2 regions of the Streptomyces sp. NPDC052052 genome follow, and region 2 is predicted to be linked to the other one. Evidence: riboswitches for the same ligand, from Rfam matches in the RefSeq annotation. Region 2 holds a riboswitch; the other holds the start of a gene.

Region 1 (3,401 bases), on a different contig from region 2:
AAAGGAGACTTTTGACGCAAGGTGCTTCCGCACTTTGGCTGCTTCTTATCGCAGCCAGGCGCATTCTCATATGCGGGCGGCACGGGCAGCTGGGGGGACTTCCCACACTGTACCGCGCTCAACCCTACAGAATTGCCCCCTCCGCTTCTCTCGCAGAGGGGGCAATTCCGATAACGCTGTGAAGTCGGCGGTCAGCAGCCGCCCGCGACCGCCGGGATGATCGAGATACCGGCACCGTCCGGCGTCGCCGTCTCCAGACCGCCCTCGAAGCGCACGTCGTCGTCGTTGACGTACACGTTCACGAAGCGGCGCAGCTTGCCCTGGTCGTCCAGGACACGGGCGGCGATGCCCGGGTGGTTCTGCTCCAGGGACTCGATGACCTGCGAGAGGGTCGCGCCCTCGGCCGGGACCTCGGCCTGGCCGCCCGTGTAGGTGCGGAGGATGGTGGGGATACGGACCTTGACGCTCATGCGGATGCCTTTCTCCGGTCTCGGGTGGTCAGTTGCCGGCCAGGCCGGCGGCGCGGAACGCGTCCAGGCTCGGACGGATCGTCGCGGTCGCCTGCGAGGTGGCGGCCACCGCGTCCAGGGTCTTGAGGCCGTCGCCCGTGTTGAGGACGACGGTGGTCAGCGCCGGGTCGAGCAGACCGGCCTCGATGAGCTTCTTCGTCACGCCGACCGTCACTCCGCCCGCCGTCTCCGCGAAGATGCCCTCGGTGCGCGCCAGCAGCTTGATCGCGTCGACGACCTGCTCGTCGTCGACGTCCTCGACGGCGCCGCCGGTGCGGCGGGCGATGTCCAGGACGTACGGGCCGTCGGCCGGGTTGCCGATCGCCAGGGACTTGGCGATGGTGTTCGGCTTCTGGGGCCGTACGACGTCGTGTCCGGCCTTGAAGGCGGTGGAGACCGGGGAGCAGCCCTCGGCCTGGGCACCGAAGATCTTGTACGGCTTGTCCTCGACGAGACCGAGCTTGATCAGCTCCTGCAGACCCTTGTCGATCTTCGTGAGCTGCGATCCGGACGCGATCGGGATGACGATCTGGTCGGGCAGCCGCCAGCCGAGCTGCTCGCAGATCTCGTACGCCAGCGTCTTGGAGCCCTCGCCGTAGTACGGGCGCAGGTTGACGTTGACGAAGCCCCAGCCCTCGCCGAGCGGGTCGCCGATGAGCTCCGAGCAGAAGCGGTTGACGTCGTCGTAGTTGCCCTCGATGCCGACCAGTTCGCCGCCGTACACCGCGGCCATGACGACCTTGCCCTGTTCCAGGTCGTGCGGGATGAACACGCAGGAGCGGAAGCCGGCGCGGGCCGCGGCGGCGCCCACCGCACCGGCGAGGTTGCCGGTGGAGGAGCAGGAGAGGGTGGTGAAACCGAAGGCGCGGGCGGCCTCGACGGCGATGGCGACGACCCGGTCCTTGAAGGAGTGCGTCGGGTTGCCGGAGTCGTCCTTGACGTACAGCTCACCGGTGACGCCCAGCTCGCGGGCGAGGTTGTCGGCCTTGACCAGCTTGGTGCAGCCGGGGTTGATGTTGGGCTTGTCCGCGACATCGGCGGGGACCGGCAGCAGCGGCGCGTAGCGCCAGATGTTGTGGGGCCCGGCCTCGATGCGCTTCTTCAGTTCGTCGGGAGAGCCGCTCGGCAGGTCGTACGCCACTTCGAGCGGCCCGAAACAGGACGCGCAGGCGAAGATGGGGCCGAGTTCGAAACGCTCACCGCATTCGCGGCAGGAAAGCGCCGCTGCGGGGCCGAGGTCGACACCATCGGCGGAGGAATCGGTGTTCACTGCAACAGTCTGCGCAGCCATGAGAGGCGAGGCCCTTTCTCCTCATCTTCCTCGTGACGCATCTCGCCACGAGACGGAATTGGCACCTTCCCCACCTGACCTCGCGAATTGGGGTCGTCCCGGCTCGAACGAAATGGACGGCCGGGGGATGGGAGGGTTGCCGGGACTTCAACGGGCCGTTCCCTCAGTCCCTCTGGATGAGCGCTGTGGCACTGGATCAGCGATCCAGGCATTTTTCGGCGGACGGACCCCGACATACGACGGCCATCCGCGTTGTTCAAGACTGTAACCGAAGCCCTGGACGGTTGAGATAGTCGTCCGAACCGCGAGATGGATCACATACAGGGAGTATCGACCGTGCTCGAAGAGGTCGAACGCTGGCTGGTCAGTCGTTCCTGGTCGGCCGCCGACCGCCCGCTGGAGCGGCTCGTCGCCGCCAAGGCACGGGACCCGCGCCGCGGAAGCGTGAGCGTGGTGCTGCCCGCGCTGAACGAGGAGGCGACGGTCGGCGCGATCGTCACGACGATCCGGCGCGAGCTGATGGAGAAGGTCCGCCTGGTCGACGAACTCGTGGTGATCGACTCCGGTTCCACGGACGCCACCGCCCGGGTGGCCGGGGAGGCCGGTGCCCGGGTGGTGCACCGGGACGCGATACTCCCCCGGATCCCGGCCGTGCCCGGCAAGGGCGAGGTGCTGTGGCGGTCGCTCCTGGTGACCAGCGGTGACATCGTCTGCTTCGTCGACGCCGACCTGAAGGAGTTCTCGGCGGACTTCGTCTCCGGCATCGTCGGCCCGCTGCTCACCGAGCCGGACGTGCAGTTCGTCAAGGCGATGTACGACCGCCCGTTCGGCGACACCGCGGGCCAGGGGGGCCGTGTCACCGAACTGGTGGCCCGCCCGCTGCTCAATCTGCACTGGCCGCAGCTGGCCGGCTTCGTCCAGCCGCTGGGTGGCGAATACGCCGTGCGCCGCTCCCTCCTGGAACAGCTCCCCTTCCCCGTCGGCTACGGAGTGGAGCTGGGACTCCTGGTCGACGCCCTGCACACGGTGGGTCTGGACGCCCTGGCCCAGGTCGATGTGGGGGTGCGCAAACACCGCCACCAGGATGGACAGGCGCTCGGCCGGATGGCGGCGGCGATCTACCGGACCGCTCAGCTCCGGCTCTCCCGCGGCCACCTGGTCCGGCCTGCGCTCACCCAGTTCGAACGCGGCGAGAACGGCTTCGTACCGCGTACCCATACGGTGGACACCGCGGAGCGGCCCCCGATGCGCGAGATCGAGGAGTACGTCGCGCGCCGCGCGGCCTGACTTCGCACGTTTGGGCGGTTCGTGATCGGGCTAGATTCCGCAACATGGTCTCCGCGCACGAAGCCCAGCCCGAAGCCCCGTCCGCAGCCCCGTCCGAGGGCCGGCCCGCCGCGCAGGTCCTCGTCGCGTCCAACCGCGGCCCGGTCTCGTACACCCTGGCCGTGGACGGAACGCTCGAAGCCAGGCGCGGTGGCGGTGGGCTGGTCTCCGGGCTGAGCGCCGTCAAGGACAAGCTGTGGGTCTGCTCCGCACTCGGTGACGGGGACCGGGAGGCGGTCCGGCGCGGGGTCGGTGAGCAGGGCGTACGGATGCTC
Region 2 (3,401 bases):
TACGACCTGATCGCCATGGTCCGGGTGGCCAAGCACGACGATCTCGCGGACGTCATCCCCGGCCGGATCAGCAAGATCCCCGGCGTCGAGGCCACCGACACGCACGTGGCCTTCCGTACGTACTCCCAGCACGACCTGGAAGCCGCCTTCGCCATCGGCCTCGACGCGTAGGCACACCTCCCTCGTCACACTTCACACGTCGGCGGGGTACGGGCTCCCCGGCCCGTACCCCGCCGACGTGTTGTCTGCCCGTCAGAGCTGCGCCGCGCCCCGGTCCGGGACACAACGGCCGCCCTCGGTGCGGTACTTCCATCGGGCGCCCTTGGTCACCAGTTCCTTGACCGCGCCCACGAACCGCTCGATGTGCTCGTCCGGCGTGCCGGCCCCGAAGCTCACCCGGATCGCGTTGAGCGAGAGCTCGCCGGGCCCGGCCTCCGGTGCACCGCACTCACCGGTCTGCTGCGGGTCGCTGCCCAGCAGGGTGCGGACCAGCGGATGGGCGCAGAACAGTCCGTCGCGGACGCCGATGCCGTACTCGGCGGAGAGCGCGGCGGCGAAGTGCGAACTGTTCCAGCCCTCCACCACGAAGGAGATGACGCCGACCCGCGGGGCGTCGTCGCCGAACAGCGAAAGCACCTTGACCTCGGGGACCTCGGCGAGACCGGCACGGACCGCGGCGACGAGGGACTGCTCCCGGGCGACCAGGTTCTCGAAGCCCGCCTCGGTCAGCGCCCTGCAGGCGGAGGCGATGGAGTACACGCCGATGACATTGGGCGAACCGGCCTCGTGGCGGGCGGCGGTGGAGTGCCACTCGACGTCCACACCGCCGTCGGCCCGGCGGGCCACCCGGCGCGAGGCGCCACCGCCCGCCAGGTACGGCTCGGCGTCCCGCAGCCAGTCCGCGCGGCCCGCGAGGACCCCCGAGCCGAACGGCGCGTACAGCTTGTGTCCGGAGAAGGCGACCCAGTCGACGTCCAGCTCGGCGATGTCCACGGGGTGGTGCGGGGCGAGCTGGGCGGCGTCCAGCACGATCCGGGCGCCGTGCGCATGCGCGGCCGCCGCCAGTTCCTGAACCGGCCACAGCTCACCGGTCACGTTGGAGGCGCCGGTGACGCAGACCAGTGCGGGGCCGTAGGGATCGCGGTCGGCCAGTGCGCGCTCCAGCGTCTCGACGGCCTGTGCCGGGGTGCGCGGGGCGTTCAGGTAGGTCACCCGGGCGTCGCGCCACGGCAGCAGGGAGGCGTGGTGCTCGGTCTCGAAGACGAAGACCTGACAGTCGGCGGGGAGGGCGGCGGCCAGCAGGTTGAGGGAGTCGGTGGTCGACCGGGTGAAGACCACCTGGTCGTCGGCGCGGCAGCCGAGGAACTCGGCGACGGTCGCACGGCTGTTCTCGAAGAGGTCCGTGGAGAGCTGCGAGAGGTACCCGGCGCCGCGGTGCACGCTGCCGTAGTACGGGGCGTATGCGGCGACGTCGTCCCAGACCCGCTGGAGGGCCGGGGCGCTGGCGGCGTAGTCCAGAGCGGCGTAGGTGACCTCACCACCCGTCACGAGCGGAACGGTGACATTCTCGCCCAGGACCGACAGAGGGGTACAAAGCGACTGGTCGGCGGCAGCAGTGAAGACAGACATGGCGAACTCCCGTAAGAGGCAAGCGAGACGCATGCGCCGGCGGATACGCGGCAGCGCAGCGGAAAGTGACAGGGGGTGCGGAGAGGGGCCGGTCAGCCCTATCGCATTCGCATGCTCACAAGAGACTCCCTAGGGACCAGGACCCCGAGGGTGGGCATTCACTGATGCCGAGGGGCCCGCGCTTGCCGCGGGCCTCGCTGCCCACGGCCTGGTCTTCACCCGGGGCACCCCGCCACGGACGGAGGGTTGCCGGACAGCGGGCCGGGGCCGTAGTCGCTGTCACTCATGACCTGCGCAGCATCCTGCCACACGTGCGGGAACGCGCAAGGCGCGGTCCAGGATCCGGACCGCGCCCCGCGTCACCTGCCGTCGGCTCAGGCGCTGCCGCCCGCTCCGGCGTTGCTGACCGTCACCCAGCGCTCCAGCGCCTGCCGGGCCGCTCCCGAGTCGATGGACTCGGCGGCCTTCGCGATCCCGGCCGCGAGCTGCTCGTTCAACGTGCCGTCCGTCGGGTCCAGGGCGACCAGCGCCGCCGCGGAGTTCAGCAGCACGGCCTCCCGTACCGGTCCGCTCTCGCCGGCCAGCACCCGGCGGGCCACATCCGCGTTGTACGAGGCGTCGGCGCCGCGCAGCGCCTGGGTCGGTACCAGCTCCAGGCCGATGTCGCGCGGGTCGAACGCCTCCTCGCGCACCGCCCCGTCCCGGACCACCCAGACGCGTGAGGTCGCGGTCGTGGTCAGTTCGTCCAGGCCGTCGTCACCGCGGAAGACCAGGGCCGAGTTGCCGCGCTCGGCGAGGACGCCCGCGACGATGGGCGCCATCCGCAGGTCGGCCACGCCGATGGCCTGGGAACGCACCTTGGCCGGGTTGGTGAGCGGTCCGAGGATGTTGAACGTGGTCTGGGCGCCGAGTTCCTTGCGGGCCTTGGCCGCGTACCGCAGAGCGGGGTGGAACTTCACCGCGAAGCAGAAGGTGATGCCCGCCTCCTCGGCGACCTCGACGACCCGCTGCGCGGTGAGCTCCAGATTGACGCCGAGCTTCTCCAGCACGTCGGAGGAACCGCTCGCCGAGGAGGAGGCGCGGTTGCCGTGCTTGACGACCTTGGCGCCGGTGCCCGCGACGACGATCGCCGACATCGTGGAGATGTTGACCGTCTTGGCGAGGTCACCGCCGGTGCCGACGATGTCGACCGTGCGACCGGGTACCTGGATGGTGTGGGCGTGCTCGTACATCGCGCGCACCAGGCCGGACACCTCGTCGACGGTCTCGCCCTTGGCGCGCAGGGCCACCGCGAAACCGGCGATCTGCACATCGGTCGCCTCACCGCTCATGATGCGGTCCATGGCCCACGCGGTGTCGTCCGCGCTCAGGTCCTCGCCGCGCAGCAACGGGTTCAGCACGCCGGGCCAGGAACGGTCCGCCACGCTGTCGCCGCCGATCGGGGTCACAACGTTCATGGTCCGCTCCTGGGTCCACAGCCGGAAAAAGGGGTCTCTCCCACCCTATCGAGCGCCGCGGACAGCGAAGAGCCCCGTCCATCGGATGGACGGGGCTCCTGCTGTGGCGATCAGTTCAGGCGATCAGTGGTGACCGTGGCCGCTGGTGATCTCCTTGTACTCCTCGACGGTGGGCTTGGCGATCTGGTTGTCCTCGCCGAAGTAGCCCTTGCTGAGCCGGGCGCGCAGCTTCTGCAGTGCGGACACCTTGCGCTCGACACCGTTCTCGTCGACCGTCGGGCCGATCTCGACCGGCTTGTACTGCTCGTGCGCGGT

Evidence for each region. A riboswitch is a leader RNA that binds a small molecule or an ion and turns the genes downstream of it on or off. The one in region 2 is predicted to bind S-adenosylmethionine.
Region 1: it holds a riboswitch for S-adenosylmethionine, as region 2 does, so the genes downstream of both, thrC (threonine synthase) here and AB0L71_RS00490 (aminotransferase class V-fold PLP-dependent enzyme) in region 2, are expected to answer to the same signal.

Annotation. Positions count from the first base shown of each region.
Region 1 covers NZ_JBFAWU010000003.1:353,119-356,519, forward strand. Annotated here, with positions in the region: gene AB0L71_RS05650 (MoaD/ThiS family protein) at 192-470, opposite strand; gene thrC (threonine synthase) at 499-1,800, opposite strand; SAM riboswitch class I at 1,819-1,983, opposite strand; gene AB0L71_RS05660 (glucosyl-3-phosphoglycerate synthase) at 2,137-3,087, shown strand; gene AB0L71_RS05665 (trehalose-6-phosphate synthase) at 3,132-3,401, shown strand, end outside.
Region 2 covers NZ_JBFAWU010000001.1:114,167-117,567, reverse strand. Annotated here, with positions in the region: gene AB0L71_RS00495 (Lrp/AsnC ligand binding domain-containing protein) at 1-171, shown strand, start outside; gene AB0L71_RS00490 (aminotransferase class V-fold PLP-dependent enzyme) at 253-1,629, opposite strand; SAM riboswitch class IV at 1,803-1,920, opposite strand; gene trpD (anthranilate phosphoribosyltransferase) at 2,004-3,086, opposite strand; gene AB0L71_RS00480 (ubiquinol-cytochrome c reductase cytochrome b subunit) at 3,210-3,401, opposite strand, start outside.